DNA from 3 places in the Ruegeria sp. C6 genome. Region 2 is predicted to be linked to each of the others. Evidence: riboswitches for the same ligand, from Rfam matches in the RefSeq annotation. Region 2 holds a riboswitch; each other region holds the start of a gene.
What was found. A riboswitch is a leader RNA that binds a small molecule or an ion and turns the genes downstream of it on or off. The one in region 2 is predicted to bind cobalamin.

Region 1 (6,504 bases), on a different contig from region 2:
GCATAACGGCATCAGAGCATCCATGTTCGGTCAGCCCATATAGAATTGACGCCCCGACGCATCCACCACCGACAACCACGACTTTTGCATGTGACTGCATACTGCAACTCCTTCAAATTGTGCACGACCAACCGGGGATCGAATTGCATGAGGAAAGATCGATATGATGTCCAAGGGGCTTGAGGACCCTTGGCACATCCCTAGATCATGTCTCAAACGGTTGTGGCGAATTTTCACATTGAACTGCTGGCGGGCAATTGCAAAAAGATTCACTCTGCATAAGATGAACTAAGCCAAATCGCTGCTGATTGCGTTCTTATTATCGGGTTTTCAACTTGTCACAGGTCAAAACATCTTGCCCAACCGCCCATATGATCTTCCGCCCCTAAGCTCTCTGATCAGCTTTGAAACCGCAGCGCGGCATGTGAGTTTCAAAACTGCTGCTGAAGAGCTGAATGTTACGCCCGCAGCGATCAGCCATCAGGTCAAAGCGCTTGAGAACGAGCTGCAATGCGCGCTGTTTCTGCGCCATCATCGCGGCGTCGAACTTACCGAAAGCGGAGCCTATTTGCTGGTCGCCCTTCAACGTGGCCTTGAAGGGATCAGCGAGGCCCTTGGGCAGTTGCGCCGACAGTATGACCACAAAGGCGTGACGATCCGTTCCTCTACGGCGGTCAGCTCGCTTTGGCTTACACCACGGCTTGCCCAGTTTTGGAAAACGCATGGCCATGTTTCTGTGACACAAGTTGTGACCGATCTCGGGGTCGATACCTCAAAATGTGATCTAAGCATTCACTACGGTGATACACGCCGGGATTCAGGGATTATCAAGACCTTGTTTCACGACAACATCATGGCCTTATGCAGCCCTCGGTTTGCGAAACAGAACCCAATCGAGCATGTCGGCGAGATCGCCAAAGTGCCGCTCATCCATCTTGATGCACCAGATACCGGTTGGACCGATTGGCGGGCCTGGACCCGTAAACTGGGCTATGAAGGCCCGCTGAATTCCGCGCATCGGGTCAACAATTACACGATTGCGCTTCAGGCCGCTCAGGACGATATGGGCGCAGTGCTGGGATGGGAGGGACTGACCTCGGAGCTGACCGCATCCGGAAAACTGGTCAGACTGTTGCCGCAAACCATCTCATCGCAACTGGATTTCTACGTGAAACTACACAACACCTCATCCGACCGCGCCAAGCTTGTGTTCAAGTGGCTCGGCCAAGCGGCTGACGGAAAGGTTTAAACTCGGCTCAGACCTGATCAGTACGAAATATCTTGGGAGCGAAGATCGAGGGCCTTACCGTTGATTTCTCGCAGTCCTGAATAAAAGCAAGAACACAAACACCGATCCGATTGAAGTTGTGACGATCCCCACCGGCAATTCCTGCGGAGCCAGCAGAAGCCTGCTGAGAATGTCAGAGCCGGTCAACAAGGCAGCACCAACCATAGCGGCGGTAGGTAGAAGGTTTTTGTGCAGGGGACCTGCGATCCCGCGCGCAATATGCGGCACCATCAGACCGACAAAACCAATCACTCCGGCTACGGAAACAAACACGGCCGTTGCCAAAGCTGCGGTGAAAAACATGCTGAACCGCAGACCCCGAACCGGCACACCCAGAGTTGCGGCAGTCAAATCCCCGGTCAGCAGCGCATCCAACCAACGGCTGCGATAAAGCGAATAGCTCAGGATCAGCAGCAGACCGATGCACACCAGCGGGAACGTCTCCCAACGGGCCAGGCCCAGCCCCCCCAGCATCCAGAAGATGACAGAATGGGCGGCGCGGCTATCACCGGCGAAGATCAGATAGTTGGTGATGGCCGAAAACAAAAATGACACAGCCAGACCCGCAAGGATCAGCTTTTCCGGTGCGCTGGTGCGAAGCCCATGAACCAGCGCCAGCACGATGCCCGACGCCACAAGACCGCCGCAAAAGGCAGCCAGAGGCAGAGTCCAGAAACCCAGAATATCTCCGGTCACGGTAATTACAAACACCGCCCCCGCTGCCGCACCCGAGGACAGGCCGAACAGAAATGGATCGGCAAGGTCATTACGTGTGGTCGTTTGCAGCACCACGCCAACGATGCCCAGCCCGGCACCGATCACGGCTGCAAACAACGCGCGGGGCAATCGCAGGTCGAATACGATCCTATGCAGCGGCGACATCTCTCCGTCCTGCAACCCGGTACCGCGCAAGATTGCGGTGAAGGTCTCGGACAAAGGTATCGAGGTTGTGCCGTAGATTGTGGAAATCAGCAAAAGGGCGGCCAGAACGACCGCCCCCAGCAACAACGTCAGGCCCAATCGGCCCATATCAGCTCTGACCCGGATGCATCGCGCGCGCCATCTTCGAGATCGCTTCGATATTTGCCGGTCCGGGCGTCAGCTCTTCGTAGCGCAATCCGATCCAGCGTTCGTTCTTGACGGCATCAGTCTGCGACATGACGGGATGTTCCTGCAGGAACTTGAAGGTGTCCTCGGCACCATTGCCGGTCTGATAATCCAACAAAACCAGGAATTCCGGGTTCGATGCGGCAACGGCCTCCCACGAAGTGCGGCCCCAGCTCGTGTCCATGTCATGAGTGACGTTTTCACCACCGGCGGCAGTGATCATCGCATCGGGAATCGCGAATTTACCGGCGGTAAACGGAGCATCTGCAGGACCATCCAGAAGAAAGACGCGGGGCTTGGGCAGTTCAGCAGTCTTGGCTTCGATCGCTGCCAGCTGCTCTTTCCAGCCCGAGACCAGAGCTTCGGCCTTGTCTTCGACTTGCATCACCTTGCCCAAGCGCAACACATCGCCAAACAGAAGATCCATGCTGGCTTCGGGGCGATCCTTGTCCAGATGGACACAGCTTTCGGTTAGAACCAAGGTCTTGATTCCGAACGGTTCCAATGTATCTGGGGTCACATCACCACCCGGCTTCATGCCATAGTACCAACCGGCAAAGAACAGGTCGGGTTCAACCGCCACCAGGTTTTCGACGGTCGGATATTTCGGCGCAAGCTCGGGGATGTCGCCGCGCAGGGCATCAAAATCAGGGCTGGTCTTGTACCAGCCGGTGATGCCGGTCAGGCCGACGATCTTGTCCTGCAGACCCAATGCAAAGGCCATATCGGTCATGTTCATGTCATGCACAACCAGGCGCTTGGGCGCGGTATCAAAAACCAGCGGTTCGCCGCAGTTGTCTACGGTGACTTCTTGCGCAGCAGCACCGCTTGCCATGGCGGTGGCCAACGCCACGGGCCAGATGTATTTCATCTCAGTGTGTTCCTTCGACTAAGTTGAGACTGTGGTTCTTCGAATATCAAGCGCCGGGATCACGCGGCCTTCGTGGAGAAAGCAGAGGAAATCAACGCCAAAAGTTTCGCGGACTCTTTCGGGTGTCAGCACCTTGTCCACCGACCCAAACTCGATCATGAGGGTCGATTTCATCAGCGCCACGTGTGTGGCGAATTCGGGGATCATGACCAGATCGTGTACGATCATGACCACGGTGATCCCAAGCTCGGCGACCAAAGACAGCATCCGCCCTTTTGCATCAGGATCCAGATGGTTGGTCGGTTCGTCCAGAAACAGCAACGAAGGGTTCTGCGCCAAAGCACGTGCGATATGGGCACGCTGACGTTCGCCTCCAGACAGTTGGGCCATGCGCTTGTCCGCGAGATTGGCGAGACCGGTCAGGTCTAAAATCCGGTCCAGCTCTTGCGCGTGGCCTTCGGTAGAGCGGTCCGCACGGATGGGTATTTGCCCCAGCGCAACATAATCGCGTAACGCCAAGCGTCCATCGGGCAGTTCCTGCTGACCTACCACTGCGATCATGCGCGCACGCTCTTTGGCGGAGAGCTGTTTCAGACTGCGTCCTTTGATCCGAACATCGCCAAGTGCCAGCGGCTCAGCGCCGCACAACAGATTGAGAAGCGTCGTTTTCCCCGCCCCGTTCGGGCCGGCGATGGCTAGAATGGAACCCTCGTCCAACTCGAACGAGACGCCCTGCAACAGGACATCTCCGTTAAGGGCATAATACTCAAGGTTTTCGGCAATCAGAAAGGGTCGCAACGTCATTGCGATGCCCCCTGTTCGATCCGCGGCATGCGCGAGAGGGTTTTATTGAACAACGCCTGCGGGCGATCAGTGGCATTTGTCCAGCCATCCGGGCTTTCACGATACTGCGCTGCAAACTCAGCCAGCGCCTGCACCTCATCCGCGGTCTGAATGCCACCAAAAAGGTATTGCGCCTTTCCTACGGCCTGGAACCCAACCGTTCTGGGACTATCGCAGCCTGCCATGCAAGACGACGCGCGGATCGCAAAACTGCGATGTAATTTCCCGGTCAACGCATCGCAAATTTCATCAAGGGGCAGCCCTTCAGTGCAGCTTTCGCAGACTAGAATGAAATGATCAGGCGTATCTGGCATGGTCCACTCCACTTGTTTCCAAGCGCATGCGGAAGCTGCCGACAATGTAAACACGCGATTGACGCGCCATCAAAGCCTCCTTCCAGGACGCCCCGCCCCGGGTTGGTTAAACATCTGATGGCAGGTCTCCTGACTTGCGGGTCCGCGCTCGGCCAACCTTCCCGACCCTGTGGACCAGTGGCTGTTTGGCCTTGCTCACCGCTTACAGTTGCGGGGGCAGTTACGGAATTGGCACCTTTTGGCAAACCTCACCGTATTCCCTTTTCATCCCGCGGCAACACCACCGGGAACCATCAATCGATTGAGTGCCCGAGAACACCGGACACGTCAATGATAAAGTCGAAGGCACCCAACTCTGGTCGAGGATCGAGCGCGGGCAACCACGTGTCCGTAGCACCAACCGAATGGGTTGGGCTGCGCGCCGAATTTGTCTGGCCACGGCTGTCCATAGTTGGTGTGTTTGGAAATTAGACAATCTGAGGTAAGCTGAACAAATTTAGAGGTTTAGCTTTGTCAGCGCCTTACCCCTGTTTGATCATTGCCTGGGTTTATCCAAGGAGACGGTTCTTTGACGCATGTTTCGCAAAACGCATTGCCGCCGGATATTGTTGATGATGTCATTGACCACAATCTCGAGGCCGTTGCACGGTGGAAAGGCCATCGCTTAAGGGCTCAGCATGGGCGCAGTCACGGGTGCGTGGCTGCAACATTCACTGTCAGAAACGATCTACCAGAACAGTTCCGTCACGGCCTGTTTGAACAGCCCGCTGCCTATTCAGCCGCACTTCGCTTTTCCAACGGCGCGCATCTGGATGACCGGAAATCGGATGCCCACGGGATGGCGATCAAGCTTTTTGACGTGCCAGGCCCCAAGCTGATCGACGCCGAGGCACTTGCGCATCTGGGGACCACACAACTCAGCGACGAGTTCGATTTCGTATTGGTCGATCAGGATGTGTTTCCCAGCTACGTCCCCGATGAATATGAGCGATTGGGCAGGCTTGTCGCCACATTACAAGCGGTCCAGCACGCGATCAAAGGGCGACGAAAATGGAGCCTTAGGTTGATCACCAAAGGGCTGCGCGCAGGATTTCGCGCCTTCCTCACTCGTGAAGGCAAGCGTCAGTTTCGCGTCGCGAGTGGTTTTGCCTCGAACTATATGCACTCGCCTTTTGAGGTCCATTTCTGGTCGACAACACCGTATCGGCTGGGCCCCGATCTAACGGTCAGATACTTGGCCCGCAGCGCGAAACCAAAAATTCCGGCACATCCGGTAGACGACCCAGATGGGATCGGGCAGTGTTTGCGGCAAGATGTGGCCGATGGAGATAATCACTTCGAGCTGTGTGTGATTGAGCCCCCGCGCCCGGCCGACGAATTCGATGTGCTCGACAATCGCATCGGGTGGGCATGCGACCCGCAACCAGATGCACCTCTTGATCCGTACCATCATACCGTCACGCCCGTGGCGGATATCACGATTCCCAAAGGTGCAGAATTTGATCCGCAGAATGGAGACGCGATGAGCTTCTCGCCCTGGCGTGTCACGGCAGATCACGAACCTTTAGGACCGATTAATGCGATCCGGCTCAGAACCTATCTGAGCTTGGCCCGCGCCCGGTTCCCGAATCGATGACCAAACGGAGATGTATTGATGCTGGACGTTGATGATCTGATCAAACTCGGATTCGAGATCTCCCCACCCGTTACGAGCTATTTGGCCGCGATCAGGCTTGCAAACGCCGCGAAGATCCACCGACCGCGGCCCTATACGATGGGCGCAGACTACACGACATGGCCCGGCGTGTTTTCCCATCGCTGGATCGGTCGGCATACAACGCCAGAAGACCTCTCACCCGTCCTGCCGTCGGAAAGCGAAGTTGTTGATCTCTTTCGCCGACGGACACAAATGGATGGCAGCCCGCTTACCTTGATGTGCCCGCAAGGATCGACACTTTTGTTTATCTCGGCCGCACAATGGTTTACTGACAGTTTCCTGCGCACCTTTGGGGCGAAGGGACCGGTTGATCAGACGGATTCGAACCACGAGGTCGATCTGTGCCAAATCTACGGGCTGAACG
Region 2 (6,504 bases):
TTCGTGGTGGAAGAGTGGGACGGAACAGACCCCGAGGCGCTGTTTCGTCAGGTCTTCGACCTGTCAACTCGCGCATTTTCCGGCAACGCGTTCTACAAACCGATATCCGAGGCAGATTTCCTGGCCATGTATATGCCGGTTGTGCCGATGATGAAGCGCGAGCTGATCCTTTTTGCGCGCCGCCATGACGGGACATTGGCCGGGTTTCTGTTTGGCATTCCCAATTATGCCGAAGGCCCCAATCCGGCATCCGTAATCCTCAAGACCTATGCAAGTCTCGAACCGGGCGCCGGACGGCATCTGGCTCACCGGTTTCACAAGGCGGCGCTCAGGATGGGGTACGAAACCGCCATTCATGCGCTGATCCATGATGACAACACCTCCGCCGAGCGCAGTGCAGCGGAAGGCGCGACAATATTCCGGCGCTATACTTTGCTTGGACGGAAGCTGAATGGCTGACCTGCTGTCCCAATTCGCCGCGGCGGTTAAACGGGTTCCTGACCGGACAGCCATAGTGGACAGCAAGGGCCGCGAGATCACCTTTCAAACCCTGCACACGCGCGTTCAGCACTTGGCAGGTCGGTGGCAGGACAAGGGTATCCAGTCAGGTGATCGCGTGTTGTTGGCCATGCCTGTCAACGCGGACCTATATGCGAGTCTGGCTGCGCTTTGGACCCTTGGCGCAACCGTTGTCTTACCAGAGCCAGCCTTGGGGCTGGCCGGTCTGCGCCACGCCGCCCGAACAACGAAGCCAAAAGCGTTCTGTGCAGCGGGTGCGTATTCTTTGCTGAAGTTTCTGGTTCCGGATCTCTGGACCCTGCCCGTGCTGACGCCTGGTAAAAGCCGCGGTAACCCGGTGGCGCAAAAGGTACAACCGGACGATATCGCCCTTATTTCCTTTACCTCTGGGTCAACCGGCCAGCCCAAAGCCATTCCGCGCTCGCACGCGTTTTTGATGGCGCAGCACGATGCCATCGCACACCTGCTCGACAGCCGTATGGCCGAGCGCGATCTGGTGGCCTTTCCGGTGTTCACGCTGATCAATCTGGCGGCCGGGCGCACAAGTGTTTTACCCAACTGGAGGTTCAGCAAGCTGGACCGCATGTCGACTGTGCAGTTGGAAAGCTGGCTTCAAACGCAACAGATCACCCGGGCCCTCATCCCACCATCGCTATGTGAAAAACTGGTTCAATCCGACGATACCGGTCCGTTGCACACGGTGTTCACCGGCGGCGGTCCGGTGTTTCCGAGTCTTGTCGAGGCGTTGAGAACCCGGCACAGCCTGTCGGTTGTGTGCGTTTATGGGTCGACCGAGGCTGAACCGATTGCCCATCTTGACGCCGCGGATATCACGGTGAAGGATCACCACGACATGGCTGTTGGAAGGGGTCTACTTGTGGGATACCCGGTGCCCGAAATCACGCTCCGCATCCGCGACAATGAAATTCAGGTCGCCGGCGCACATGTGAATGACGGGTATTTGGACCCGACCCACTCGAAGAACAATAAAATCGAAGAAGGTGGTGTCATTTGGCACCGGACCGGTGACGCTGGCGCGCTGGATGATGACGGGCGTTTATGGTTATGGGGGCGCGTCGGGTCCGAAATTGAAGTCTTTTCAGGTACGCTCTTCCCCTTTGCTATCGAAGTCGCGGCACAGAGATGGCCAGGTGTAGATCGATGCGCGCTCGTCAATACCAAAGCAGGCCCCACACTTTGCGTCCAAGGTTCCGCGGATCACATCGACGATTGGACTAAATCTGCGCTTGGTTTTGGCGTTCCAAATGTGATTTCGATTAAGAACATCCCTATGGACAAGCGTCATGCCTCCAAAGTCGATCGTACGAAACTTGCACGCATCATAGAAACCTGACGCAATATGTCTCGTAGGCCACTGAACCTGCCCAACTCATCGCTCCCGTCGCTATGCACGTTAACAGAGGACTGAGTGTAGCGACGAAGTCATTGTTTTAGAATTTCCAATCAAAACCTGCACACCTTGTTCAGGGGAAATCTGCAATTGCCAGTTACATCTGGCCGCATGAAACATATAATCGCAGATACACTGTTAGGGTGCGCCCCGGCGAACGGTTGATACCCATTTCATTGCACAAAGATGTTCAGCTTGACGCGTCATCCAAATCCGTCCCAAACCTCAAGCGTTTATAACCCAGATCTACTAGCGGGTTTTCTTCTATGCCGCTGCAAGAATCTCAATTAAGCTCACCCACACAATCACGACTAAAAACTGCGCGCTCGCGAACTTTGCTGCTCTGCATTTTAAATTGAATAAGCTGTTGTAATGCGTCGATGAACATAAAAGATTGAAATAGAGTTCTCTTGGTTCGGTAGCTTCAGATACCCAGGAGAAACGAGCATGGGGAAAGCAGATATGACAAAACCTACTTCCGCTCAGAAAAAACTCTCGGAACGGTTACCAGTTTATCTATCGTTGGCCTGTATCATATGCAGCTACCTTGTCTCCGCCGCTTCATTGCAAGCTTCTGAGCTTCCCTGGATCAAACTAGATAGAGAGGTTCAGGCGCCATCGGGCGCCAAATCACTCTGCAAAGATTATTCGTGGGCGTGCGCGAATACTCGTACCTCTGGTCTGCCAGAAGCGCAGGAGAAACAGATCGTTAAAGCGATTAACTTGCGCGTCAATCGGAGGATCCGCGCCGTTTCGGATCAAAACCAATACGGGACAAAGGAATACTGGACACTACCAATGCAGGGGTCGGGGGATTGCGAAGATTTCGCTTTGCAAAAGAAGTTTGAACTAATGCAGAACGGCTTGGATCCTACGAAGCTACTTATTGCAACTGTCTTAGACACCAATCGCAGTGGCCATGCAGTTTTAGTTTATCGCTCGAGTGAAGGCGATTTGATTCTGGACAATGTCACCAACAGGATCAAATCGTGGAAGGAAACGAGGTATCTTTTCCTACGAATACAGGACCCAAATCACCCTGATCGTTGGGTACAGGTTTCTAGCGGCTAAAAACAATGTGGCGCGCCTTCGAGACGCGCCACAATAAAATTTTGGTCCTGCGGCTACTGGTTGTTTCGCGGCAACCCAAGTTTGGGACACCGCTTCAAACTTTGGTCAAGCTTTCGCAGCGTTGTACAAACGCGGAGTCACCAGACCTGTACTATTCAAACCGCGCATCGCCTTGGCTGCCGCAAGCACTGCCAGATCAGCAATCGGCTCAATGACGATTACCAGCATATAAGCACCGCCAAAGGATAGAACCGACGCCATGGTTTCTGCGCCGAAACCCTGGCCGTAGAAGGCCCAGAACCCAACCCATGCGACTACTCCTCCCTGATACGTCGCACTCAGCGCAAGAGCTTGGCCATATTTGAGATCAACATATGCTGTGCCGGGTGCGATGATGCGGCTGGCCAGTGCTTGTAGCGCAAATAGCGGCACCAGCAGAGTGGTCAGGTTGATGAAGTACTGCGGAAGATCGAACGGGGCAAAAAACACACCCTGAATCAGGAGACCAGCTGCCAATCCAAAAGCCGCGGGTGCAGCACCGAGAAGCAGAAACAACGTCGACCCCAGGATGAAGTGGACTTCAGAGACACCAACCGGGAAATGCGGCAGGACTTCGAAGAAAAGGAAAACCCCAACGGTGGCGAGCACCGAGCGCATAACGAAAGATGCAGGTCCATTCGCACGCAATGTGGAAAACGTTTCTTTCGCTGCGTAAGTAGCCGCACCTGCGGCGGTAACATAGGAAAGCGCGATTTTGGCACCATTCACGATGCCCGGTTCGATATGCATGTTCTTTCTCCCTACCGCCTCACCCGGCGGCTTGTCAGGTTGAATCGACCGTAAGGCCGACAGGTTCAGTCTGGGCATAGCCCGGCGCTTTACGGCAGGTCTCCTGACTCGCGGGTGCTCGCTCCGCCAACCTTCCCGGTTCCATTACGAACCAGTGGTGTCTTGGCATCGCTCTCCGCTCACAGTTGCGGGGGCAGTTACGGAATTGGCGCCATTGAAAACACCGAACCGTATTCCCTTTTAATCCTTTTGGCTTCCGCCATCAGGAACCGAAAACAAATCACCGCTACAATGGCGGCTTCGCCTGTGTCAATTGTCTTTGCGACCTATTCCAATGTAAACTCGACCGAAGCAGGATTCACGCAACTGGTCACGTGATCAACTGGGTAATCCAAGCGTTACCTGAAACCTCTTGAAGCTCTAGCTGCTAGAGGCTTTAAGATTCGAATTAATTCGCGATAGTGCGATCCAAATACGTTAAACTTGTGAACCAGGACGAGACCTATGCTTACAAGGCGCCATTTCATTCAATCCACCACAGCGCTGTTCTCGGCGTCTGCGGCCAGTCCATTGATCGCCAAAACTTGGCCAACCGCATCGCAGAAGACCTATTGGGACAGTCAGGTCACGCCAATTGGTTACGATCCAATGACCTCAAATCCGTGGGGTGTTCATGACCGTTTTTTACCAAGACGCGTCGCGGCAAATGATGGTTTGGTTCCAGGTGACATCCATGTGGATGCCGTCGCGCGCTATCTCTACCATATCGAAGAAGGCGGGACCGCAATGCGCTATGGCGTAGCGATCGCGCGCGGGAACCTTTACGAGCCCGGCACCTATGTTATCCGCCGAAAGGTCGAATGGCCACACTGGACACCAACCGCTTCAATGATCGAGCGCAACCCCGAATACGCGGAATTCCGGAATGGCATGGAGCCCGGGCCGAATAATGCTCTCGGCTCTCGTGCCCTTTATCTATACGTTGGAGACCGAGACACATATCTCAGAATTCACGGCACGCCTGAGCCAAGAAGCATCGGCGGTCGCGCAAGTTCCGGATGTGTGAGAATGATCATGGCCCATATCAATGACCTCTACCCAAACGTGAAAACCGGCTCGACCGCTTTCCTATACTCTGCCGAAGATAGCGTCACAGCCCGCTCATGAATATTGGGCAGCGTACATGGACGTCGCTGCCCTCATTTCGATCAGGCGTCGCGCGCAATGCAGATCGGAGCGCCATTCGTCGCGCGCAATGGTACCAATGTCGTCTCGACGGGTCCGCTGTGCTCATACCAAAAGCAATTGTCTTCGGGCAGGAGGCGCGCTGTGGTCAAATCCTGCGCCGGCCCTGCCAGCGCTACGACCGAATCTGGCACGTTGCCTGGTTCAAGTGCTTTGCTTTTGGCCCCGGTGAACTGGGCTGAGCAACCAGCCGTAATCGAGACTAACGTGATGGTAATTGCGATCCGTTTCTGCATTGATCTGTTCCAAATTTTTTGCGTCACCTGCAATTAGATTGCATCCACACGGCCGGCCCGCAAGACGAAATGAACTAACAATATCGCAGGCAAAGAACCCGGATGAAAAAAATACAAAAGGTATTGAAGCTCTAGTTACTGTAGGAACTATTTACAAAGGACCATAGAGATTCTTGAGGTCCAATCATGTCATCCGATACCCATAGCCACGACCATGGCCACGAAAACAAACATGGTCACCACGCATGCGGTAGCGGCGGGTGTGGCGACATCGCCCCCGCCGGTCCAATTCCTGAAGGTGGTAGAAGCTTTCAGGTCTCTGGCCTTGATTGCGCCGAAGAGGTGGCGATCCTGAACCGTGTCGTCGGCCCGAAAGCAGGTGGCGAAGAGCATCTTGCATTTGATGTGATCAACGGTCGGATGACACTTCTTGAAAGTGCTGCCAAGTTATCTGACGAAGATGTCATGCTGCTGGTTGCCAGTACTGGTATGACCGCCAAACCATGGGATGACGGAAATGCCGCCCAGGACCAGGCGGCGCATATTGCACGTCAGCGGCGGTTCACCACTCTAAGCGGAGGGTTTTGGGCAGCGGGTTTTGTCTGGCACATTTTTGAAACCGGCATGGGCGGTGCGCTCGGGCTGTTTTCGGGACATGGTGAGGTTCCGATGCCTTTGCCCGAGGCAGTTTTATTCGCGGTTGCGATACTGTTTGGCGTCTGGCTGGTGGCCCCCAAGGCCTGGTCTTCGGCGCGTCGCCTTTCGCCGGATATGAACCTTCTGATGGTTGTTGCCGTCGCTGGTGCCATCGGACTGGGTGAGTTTTTTGAAGCGGCAACTGTAGCATTTTTCTTTTCGCTTTCTCTTTATCTGGAAAGCTGGAGTGTCGGACGTGCTCGGAACGCGGTGTCCGCGCTGCTTGATCTGGCCCCCCCGACGGTTCGGCTGGTTCGTGCTGACGGTTCTGAGGCAACGGTCCCGGCGGCGGATGTCTTTGTCGGTGACAGCTTCATCGTTCGGGGTGGGGATCGCATTCCACTTGACGGGGAAGTCATCGAAGGGGCCGGTGCCGTTGACCAGGCTCCAATCACGGGTGAAAGCGCGCTGATTCCCAAAGAGCTGGGTGATGAGGTCTATGCCGGCACAATTAATGGTGAGGGCACCCTCAAAATACGTGCGACGAAAACAGCGTCAGACACCGTGCTTGCCAAGATCATCCGGATGGTCGGTGAT
Region 3 (6,504 bases), on a different contig from region 2:
CGCAGTGTTACGTCCAGACGCGGGCGGCTGAGATCGGTGATCGGCAACACTTCGATGCCCGAGACCCGCTCAGACCCTTTATCCCAAACCGGCTTCACCCCCAGCAGATGCAGCGCCATGGCGAATTCCTCGCCCGCTGTGCGCATAGTGGCCGAACCCCATAGATCGACGATCAAGCCCTTGGGGTAGTCGCCTTCTTCCTGCAGATGCCGCCGAACCAGCTCTTCGGCGAGCTTGACGCCTTGTGTGTAGGCCGCGCGCGTGGGAACCGAGCGTGGGTCGGTCGTATATAGATTCCGCCCGGTCGGCAAAACATCCGTACGCCCGCGATAGGGGGATCCGGACGGCCCGGCCTCGATCCGTTTGCCCGCTAAAGCGTCAATCAGCGCAGAGCGTTCAGCTTGGGCTGAGGGGGCAGTGTCGAAATTGCCCGTCACATCGGGGACGCGCCCAAAGATATGCAGCCCATCACCGAACTGGCTTTCCTTGATGTCACAGACAAATCGGTCAATGCGCGTGATCGCCTCGGCGGTACAGGTGGCCTGATCGAGGCCAAGATCGCTTTCCAGCCCGATCGCCTGCGCCTCGTCCCGGATATCTTCCTGCAGGCGATCGCGGCGTTTGGGGTCTAGCCCGTCCGCGTTCGAGAACTCGTCCAACAGCGATTCCAGCCGCACCATGCGATCTGGTGTGCCGCTTTCCTTCATCGGGGGTGGGATATGGCCCAACGTAACCGCCCCGATCCGACGCTTGGCCTGCGCGGCCTCGCCGGGGTCGTTGACTATGAAGGGGTAGATCACCGGCAGATCGCCGATTAACGCCTCGGGCCAACATTCGTTGCACAAGGCGACTGATTTTCCCGGCAACCATTCCAGCGTGCCATGCGCGCCGATATGGATCAGCGCATCCGCGACCAATCCTTTGCGCAGCCACAAGTAAAAGGCGACGTAGGCGTGGCGCGGTGTGCGCGACAGATCGTGATAGTCGTCATCGCGCAGTTCGGGTGTGCCGCGCTCGGGCTGCAGCGCGATCAGAGCCTTTCCGCGACGCAGCGCAGTGAAGTGGAACGCGCCATTTGTGAAAGCAGGGTCGTCTTCGGGAGTGCCCCAAACCTTATTGAGATCGGCGCGGAGTGTTTCCGGCAGCGCCGCCAGCGCCGCCTGATAATCCTCTAGCGGCCATGAAATCCGGGCATCAAGAAGAGTTTCAGCAATCGGCTCGGCAGGCGCGGTGTCATACCCTTCGCCTTGCAGATCGAGCAACATTGCCTCAGCCGAGGCCAGCGCATCCAGACCCACTGCATGTGCCATCTGCCAGTCTTTGCCGGGATAGGTCGATAGTACCAGCGCCGGAACCTGCTCCGCTTTGGGTTTGTCGTGAAGGTTCAGCCAGCCGGAGATGCGGTTGATGATGGCTTCGATCCGTTCGGGTTCAGCCCGATGAGCGAAGCGAGAATACTCGAGATGCGGGTCGCGTTTGCCCGGCTCTTTGAAGGATACGATGCCCGCGTTGATCCGCCCGTCCACTTCCGGAAGGACCACATGCATGGCAAGATCAGCTGGTGAAAGGCCACGTTCCGCTTCGGCCCACGCTTTGCGGCGTGACGTGGCCAGCGCGACCTGAAAGACCGGCACCTCTGCCACATCGAGAGGTGAGGTGCCTGATGCGCCCTTGCCTGAGAATGAGGTGGCGTTGACGATCGCCGAAGGCTTCAGCGCCACAATAGTCTCGCGCAGCCAATCGGCGGCATTTGGTGCTTTGAGCGACGGGGCAAACAGGCCGACGGCCTCAAAACCTCGCGCGCGCAAGCTGCGGATCAGCGCTGCGATTGGGGCTGTGTCCGCCGAGGTCAGATAAGCACGATAGAAGGTTACGATGATACGTTTCGCATCACCGGGCAGAGCGTTTTCTGCAGGGATCACGCCGCGATCTGGGCACCAGGCACCGCATTCAGGGATGGTCTTCGCGCCCATGACCGGACCTGCATACAACCCCGCAGCCAGTGCCATCTGCGCCAGAGCGGCCTGCGCTGCGACCTCACCGCCGGTGTCGCACAGATGCGCCAGCCGCCGCAGGGTCGAGACAGGCAGGGTAGAGTAATCATCCAGCCGCGTATCCTCGCGACCGTCTGCGGGCAGCACGGCCAGTGCAATCCCTTTGGCCTGCGCCAGCGCCAGAACCTGCTGCAAGCCGTAGGCCCAATAGGGCACTCCACCGATCAGACGGATCAGGATGCCCTTTGCGCCCTCCAGTGTCTGCTCGACATATGTGTCGACTGAGAGGGGATGCTTCAGCGCCGTCAGATTGGCCAGCCGCATCGTTGGCATGCGTCCTTCAGGCCCACTTCCACGATGCCATCCCGCCGCGAAAGCGCCAAGGTCACTGTCGGAAAAGGACAGCACCACAAGGTCCGCCGGGCTCTGACCCAGATCGGTCGGGGTCTCGGTTTCTTCGAGCCCATGGCTTTCGCGGAAGACGACGTGCATAAGTCTTACTCGGCAGCCTCGGTTACACCCACGAGGATATCGCGGATCTCGGCCTCTTTGATATCGTCATGCTCGGCAATGACCACAAGGCGCGAGCGACGGTCTTCGCCGGGCTCCCACGGGCGGTCATATTGGTGACGCACGCGCGCACCGACGGCCTGAACCAGTAGGCGCATGGGCTTGCCCTGAACGGCGGCATAGCCTTTGACGCGCAGGATATTCAACTCGTTGGCCAATCGTTCAATCTTGGCGACCAGATCAATCGGATCGATTTGCTCGGGCAGTTCAACGATGATGCTTTCGAAATCGTCATGCTCGTGATCGTGATGGCCGTCGTGATGGCTGGGACGCGCGTCCATGTCATCCTCGGCCGCGGCTTCTAGACCCAGCACGACGCGGACGTCCACGGCACCCTCGGCCACTTCGACCACGGGCATGGGGCGGGGCGCTTCGGCGGCGATGATCTCTTTCGCTTTCGCAACGCCTTCCGGGCCAGCCAGATCGGGCTTGGTCAGCAGAATGATGTCGGCGCAGGAAATCTGATCCTCGAACACCTCGGACAAGGGAGTTTCATGATCAATCGAGTCATCTGCCATGCGTTGCGCATCCACCGCCTCGACATTCGGAGCGAACCGACCAGCGGCCACGGCCTCGGCATCGGCCAGAGCAATCACGCCATCGACGGTGATTTTCGAGCGGATATCGGGCCAGTCGAACGCCTTCAGCAGCGGTTTTGGCAGGGCAAGACCGGAGGTTTCGATCAGGATGTGATCGGGGCGCGGCTCTAGTGCCATCAGGGCTTCAATGGTCGGGATGAAATCATCGGCCACGGTGCAGCAGATGCAACCATTGGCCAGTTCCATGATGTTTTCCGCCGGGCAATCAGGAATGGCGCAGGACTTCAGGATATCGCCATCGACGCCGACATCGCCGAATTCGTTGACGACCACCGCCAGACGCTTGCCCTGCGGGTTCTGCATCAGATGGCGCACCAGTGTGGTTTTGCCCGAGCCCAAAAAGCCGGTGATCACAGTGACGGGGAGTTTCTCGAGATTGCTCATTTCAGGGCTCCAATCGGGGGAATGCGGGCCGCACAGTTTTTGCGGAAATGTTCGGGACGTTCGCGCCATTTGACCAAACCGTCCTCGGTGGCGAGGTATTTGGCTGCGCCTTCGACGATGGTTTCGACATGGTCGATCTCGTTCAGATGCTCATACACGAAAGTCCAGCGATCCGGTCCTCCGCGTAGCACGATCGAGCAGCCTTCATCGCAATTCGACAGGCATTCCACAGCTTTCAAGGTAATGCCTTCGGGCAGGCCCGCCTGTTCAAGCGCCTTGTGCAGCAACGTGCCGGGGCGCTGGGCGTCATCCTCGACAGGCAGCCCGCGACGGCAGGTAGTGCAAACCAGCAGTTCGACCGGTGCGGTCTCGGTCATGTCTCTCATCCCCCCAAATCCTCTTCGTGGGGGACGGGGTTTCATGCGGGCCGATCACAGCCCCACACCGGAACACCCCGTCCGGTTTCATCTTCGGGCGTTGGCAGGTCTCCCGGCTTGCGGATGTCAGAGGAGGCCTCTGTCGGATGTCCCGCCTTCCCGGCCATACTGCCAGTGGCTTTGGGCACCCTCTCCGGTCACGGTCGCGGGGGCGGCTGCGTTTGACGGCAAAAACCGCTGACGCATTCCCTTTTCATCTGCTCTCGCAGACACCAACGAAAGGGACATGCGGCAGGGCAGGGTTGCTTGTCAAGCGAGTCGCGCCGATCCGTGAAAAAGCGGATAAAAAGCGACCTGTCGGGGTCGCTGGGCGGCATGATACTTCTGCAACGACGTGCTGGCATGGCAGCAAGATGCGAACAGGAGGATACCGCGCATGAAGGTAGGGTTTATCGGGCTGGGGAATGTAGGGGGCAAGCTATCTGGATCGCTGCTACGAAACGGTATCGATCTGACGGTTCATGACCTGAACCCGGATCTGGTGACCGAATTCGTCGCCAAAGGTGCCAAAGCCGCCGAAAGTCCGGCGCAGCTGATGCGTGATTGCGATGCGGTGATAACCTGTTTGCCTTCTCCTGCGGCCTCGGATGCGGTGATGCAGGAAATGTTGCCAGAGGTCGGCCCTGGCAAAATCTGGATGGAAATGTCGACCACCGACGAAGCCGAAGTCAAACGCCTTGGCGCAATGGTCATCGAACGAGGCGGCGCAGCGGTGGATTGCCCGGTTTCGGGCGGATGTCACCGGGCAGCGACGGGTAATATCTCGATCTTCGCAGGCTGTGATCGTGAGACTTTTGAACGTATCCTGCCATTCCTGACCACCATGGGGCGGCGCATTTTGCACACGGGCGATCTGGGCTCGGCCTCTGTTCTGAAGGTGTTGACCAATTATCTGGCTACCGCCAACCTGATCACCTGCGCCGAGGCATTGGTGACAGCCAAGGCCGCCGGCATGGACCTTGGAACCACCTATGAGGCGATCAAGATATCGTCAGGCACATCCTTCGTGCACGAGACCGAAAGTCAGGTCATCCTGAACGGCTCGCGCGATATTTCCTTCACCATGGACCTGGTGAAAAAAGATATCGGTCTGTTTCAGGAGGTCGCCGACCGTGCCGGAGTTCCCCTTGAGATAAACCCATTGATGATCAAGATTTTCGAAGATGGCATCGCGCGATATGGTGAGCGTGAACTGTCCCCGAACATCATCAGGCGGCTAGAGGACGCGACCGGACTGGAGATCCAGGCGCCAGGGTTCCCAACCGAGATGCTGGACGACGAGCCAGAAGAACCGGGTTACGAGGTGATCCCGCAGAATCGGTAGATCAAATAATCGGCAAGCGTTGCGGCTGTCTGGCGACCTGGTTGGACAAAATTCTGGGGCTATTCTAAATAGGTCAACAGTAGTCCAACACCGGCACAGGCAAGAGAACAACTTATGACGAATGAGACCTTTCTCATCGTAACAACGATGAAAAACGAAGGGCCTTTCATGATCGATTGGGTGGCCTACAACCACGCAATCGGTTTTGATGACATTCTGATTTATACCAATGATTGCGCTGATGGTACCGATGCCATGGGTGACCGGTTGCAAGTGCTTGGCTGGGCTCACCACGAACGAAACAGACTGGGTCCGCGCGCCGCGCCGCAGGTTCGTGCATTTTCGCTTGCGCGGAATCACCCAAGCTATCTGTCATCGGATTGGATTCTCAGTTTGGATGTGGACGAGTATATCAATATCCGTTTGCCCAATAGTGATATAAGAAGCCTCGTTGAGGCCAGTGGCGTGGCGGACGCGATCTCGATCTGCTGGCGCATGTTCGGAAACGCGGGTCAGAACGATTTCGTTGATCGACCTGTACCTGAGACTTTCTTTCTGGCCGCCACCGAAGACGGCTATCCGCATCACCGGACCAAAGGGTTCAAAACGCTGTTCCGCAACAACGGAAAATTCAGCCGTTTTCGCGCCCATCGTCCCAGGATCAATCCAGAAGATGCACCGAACCCTGACGCGCCATACGAAGGCGTGTTGTGGCGGGATTCGGGCGGGAACCTGTACCCAGCAGACCAAGTGAAATGGAAAGCATGGCGTGGTTTCAGCCATGAATTCGCGCGCATTCATCATTATGCTGTGCGCAGCACTGATAGCTTTTTGGTCAAGCGCGACCGTGGGCGCACCAATCATGTGGGGCAGGATCAAGGGCTCAAGTACTGGCTCATGATGAACCACAATGATGTTGAGGATCGCTCAATTCTGGAACACATGCCGGCTATGCACGACATCAAATCTGAGATGATGGCAGATCCGCAATTGGCAGACCTCCATCACCAAGCATGTGAGTGGCACAGATCGAAAGCCGAAGAATTGAGAGCCAGACCGGACTGGGTTGATCTGGTTGAAGCGTTGCAAAATTCCTCTACCGGAGAAGACGTCTATGGGTGAAGCTGTATCTGCTGAGGATCGCCGCAAGAAGCAAGCTGAGCAGCGCGAGCGGAAGGATTCCCTGCGGCGCGAAA

Region 1: linked by a shared signal. The riboswitch ahead of ACR0MJ_RS08765 (DUF1636 family protein) and the one ahead of ACR0MJ_RS14685 (energy-coupling factor ABC transporter permease) in region 2 are both predicted to bind cobalamin.
Region 3: linked by a shared signal. The riboswitch ahead of ACR0MJ_RS11670 (DUF1636 family protein) and the one ahead of ACR0MJ_RS14685 (energy-coupling factor ABC transporter permease) in region 2 are both predicted to bind cobalamin.

What each region holds. Positions count from the first base shown of each region.
Region 1 covers NZ_JBQFRW010000002.1:237,501-244,004, reverse strand. Annotated here, with positions in the region: gene ACR0MJ_RS08790 (GcvT family protein) at 1-100, opposite strand, end outside; gene ACR0MJ_RS08785 (LysR substrate-binding domain-containing protein) at 356-1,249, shown strand; gene ACR0MJ_RS08780 (iron ABC transporter permease) at 1,304-2,317, opposite strand; gene ACR0MJ_RS08775 (ABC transporter substrate-binding protein) at 2,319-3,266, opposite strand; gene ACR0MJ_RS08770 (ABC transporter ATP-binding protein) at 3,285-4,070, opposite strand; gene ACR0MJ_RS08765 (DUF1636 family protein) at 4,067-4,423, opposite strand; cobalamin riboswitch at 4,526-4,733, opposite strand; gene ACR0MJ_RS08760 (catalase family protein) at 4,992-6,059, shown strand; gene ACR0MJ_RS08755 (peroxidase family protein) at 6,078-6,504, shown strand, end outside.
Region 2 covers NZ_JBQFRW010000004.1:164,916-171,419, forward strand. Annotated here, with positions in the region: gene ACR0MJ_RS14670 (hypothetical protein) at 1-459, shown strand, start outside; gene ACR0MJ_RS14675 (AMP-binding protein) at 452-1,873, shown strand; gene ACR0MJ_RS14680 (transglutaminase-like cysteine peptidase) at 2,378-3,001, shown strand; gene ACR0MJ_RS14685 (energy-coupling factor ABC transporter permease) at 3,107-3,790, opposite strand; cobalamin riboswitch at 3,867-4,079, opposite strand; gene ACR0MJ_RS14690 (L,D-transpeptidase) at 4,295-4,957, shown strand; gene ACR0MJ_RS14695 (hypothetical protein) at 4,999-5,271, opposite strand; gene ACR0MJ_RS14700 (heavy metal translocating P-type ATPase) at 5,458-6,504, shown strand, end outside.
Region 3 covers NZ_JBQFRW010000003.1:23,923-30,426, reverse strand. Annotated here, with positions in the region: gene cobN (cobaltochelatase subunit CobN) at 1-2,486, opposite strand, end outside; gene cobW (cobalamin biosynthesis protein CobW) at 2,492-3,547, opposite strand; gene ACR0MJ_RS11670 (DUF1636 family protein) at 3,544-3,924, opposite strand; cobalamin riboswitch at 4,010-4,216, opposite strand; gene ACR0MJ_RS11665 (NAD(P)-dependent oxidoreductase) at 4,322-5,308, shown strand; gene ACR0MJ_RS11660 (glycosyltransferase family 2 protein) at 5,423-6,430, shown strand; gene ACR0MJ_RS11655 (class I SAM-dependent methyltransferase) at 6,423-6,504, shown strand, end outside.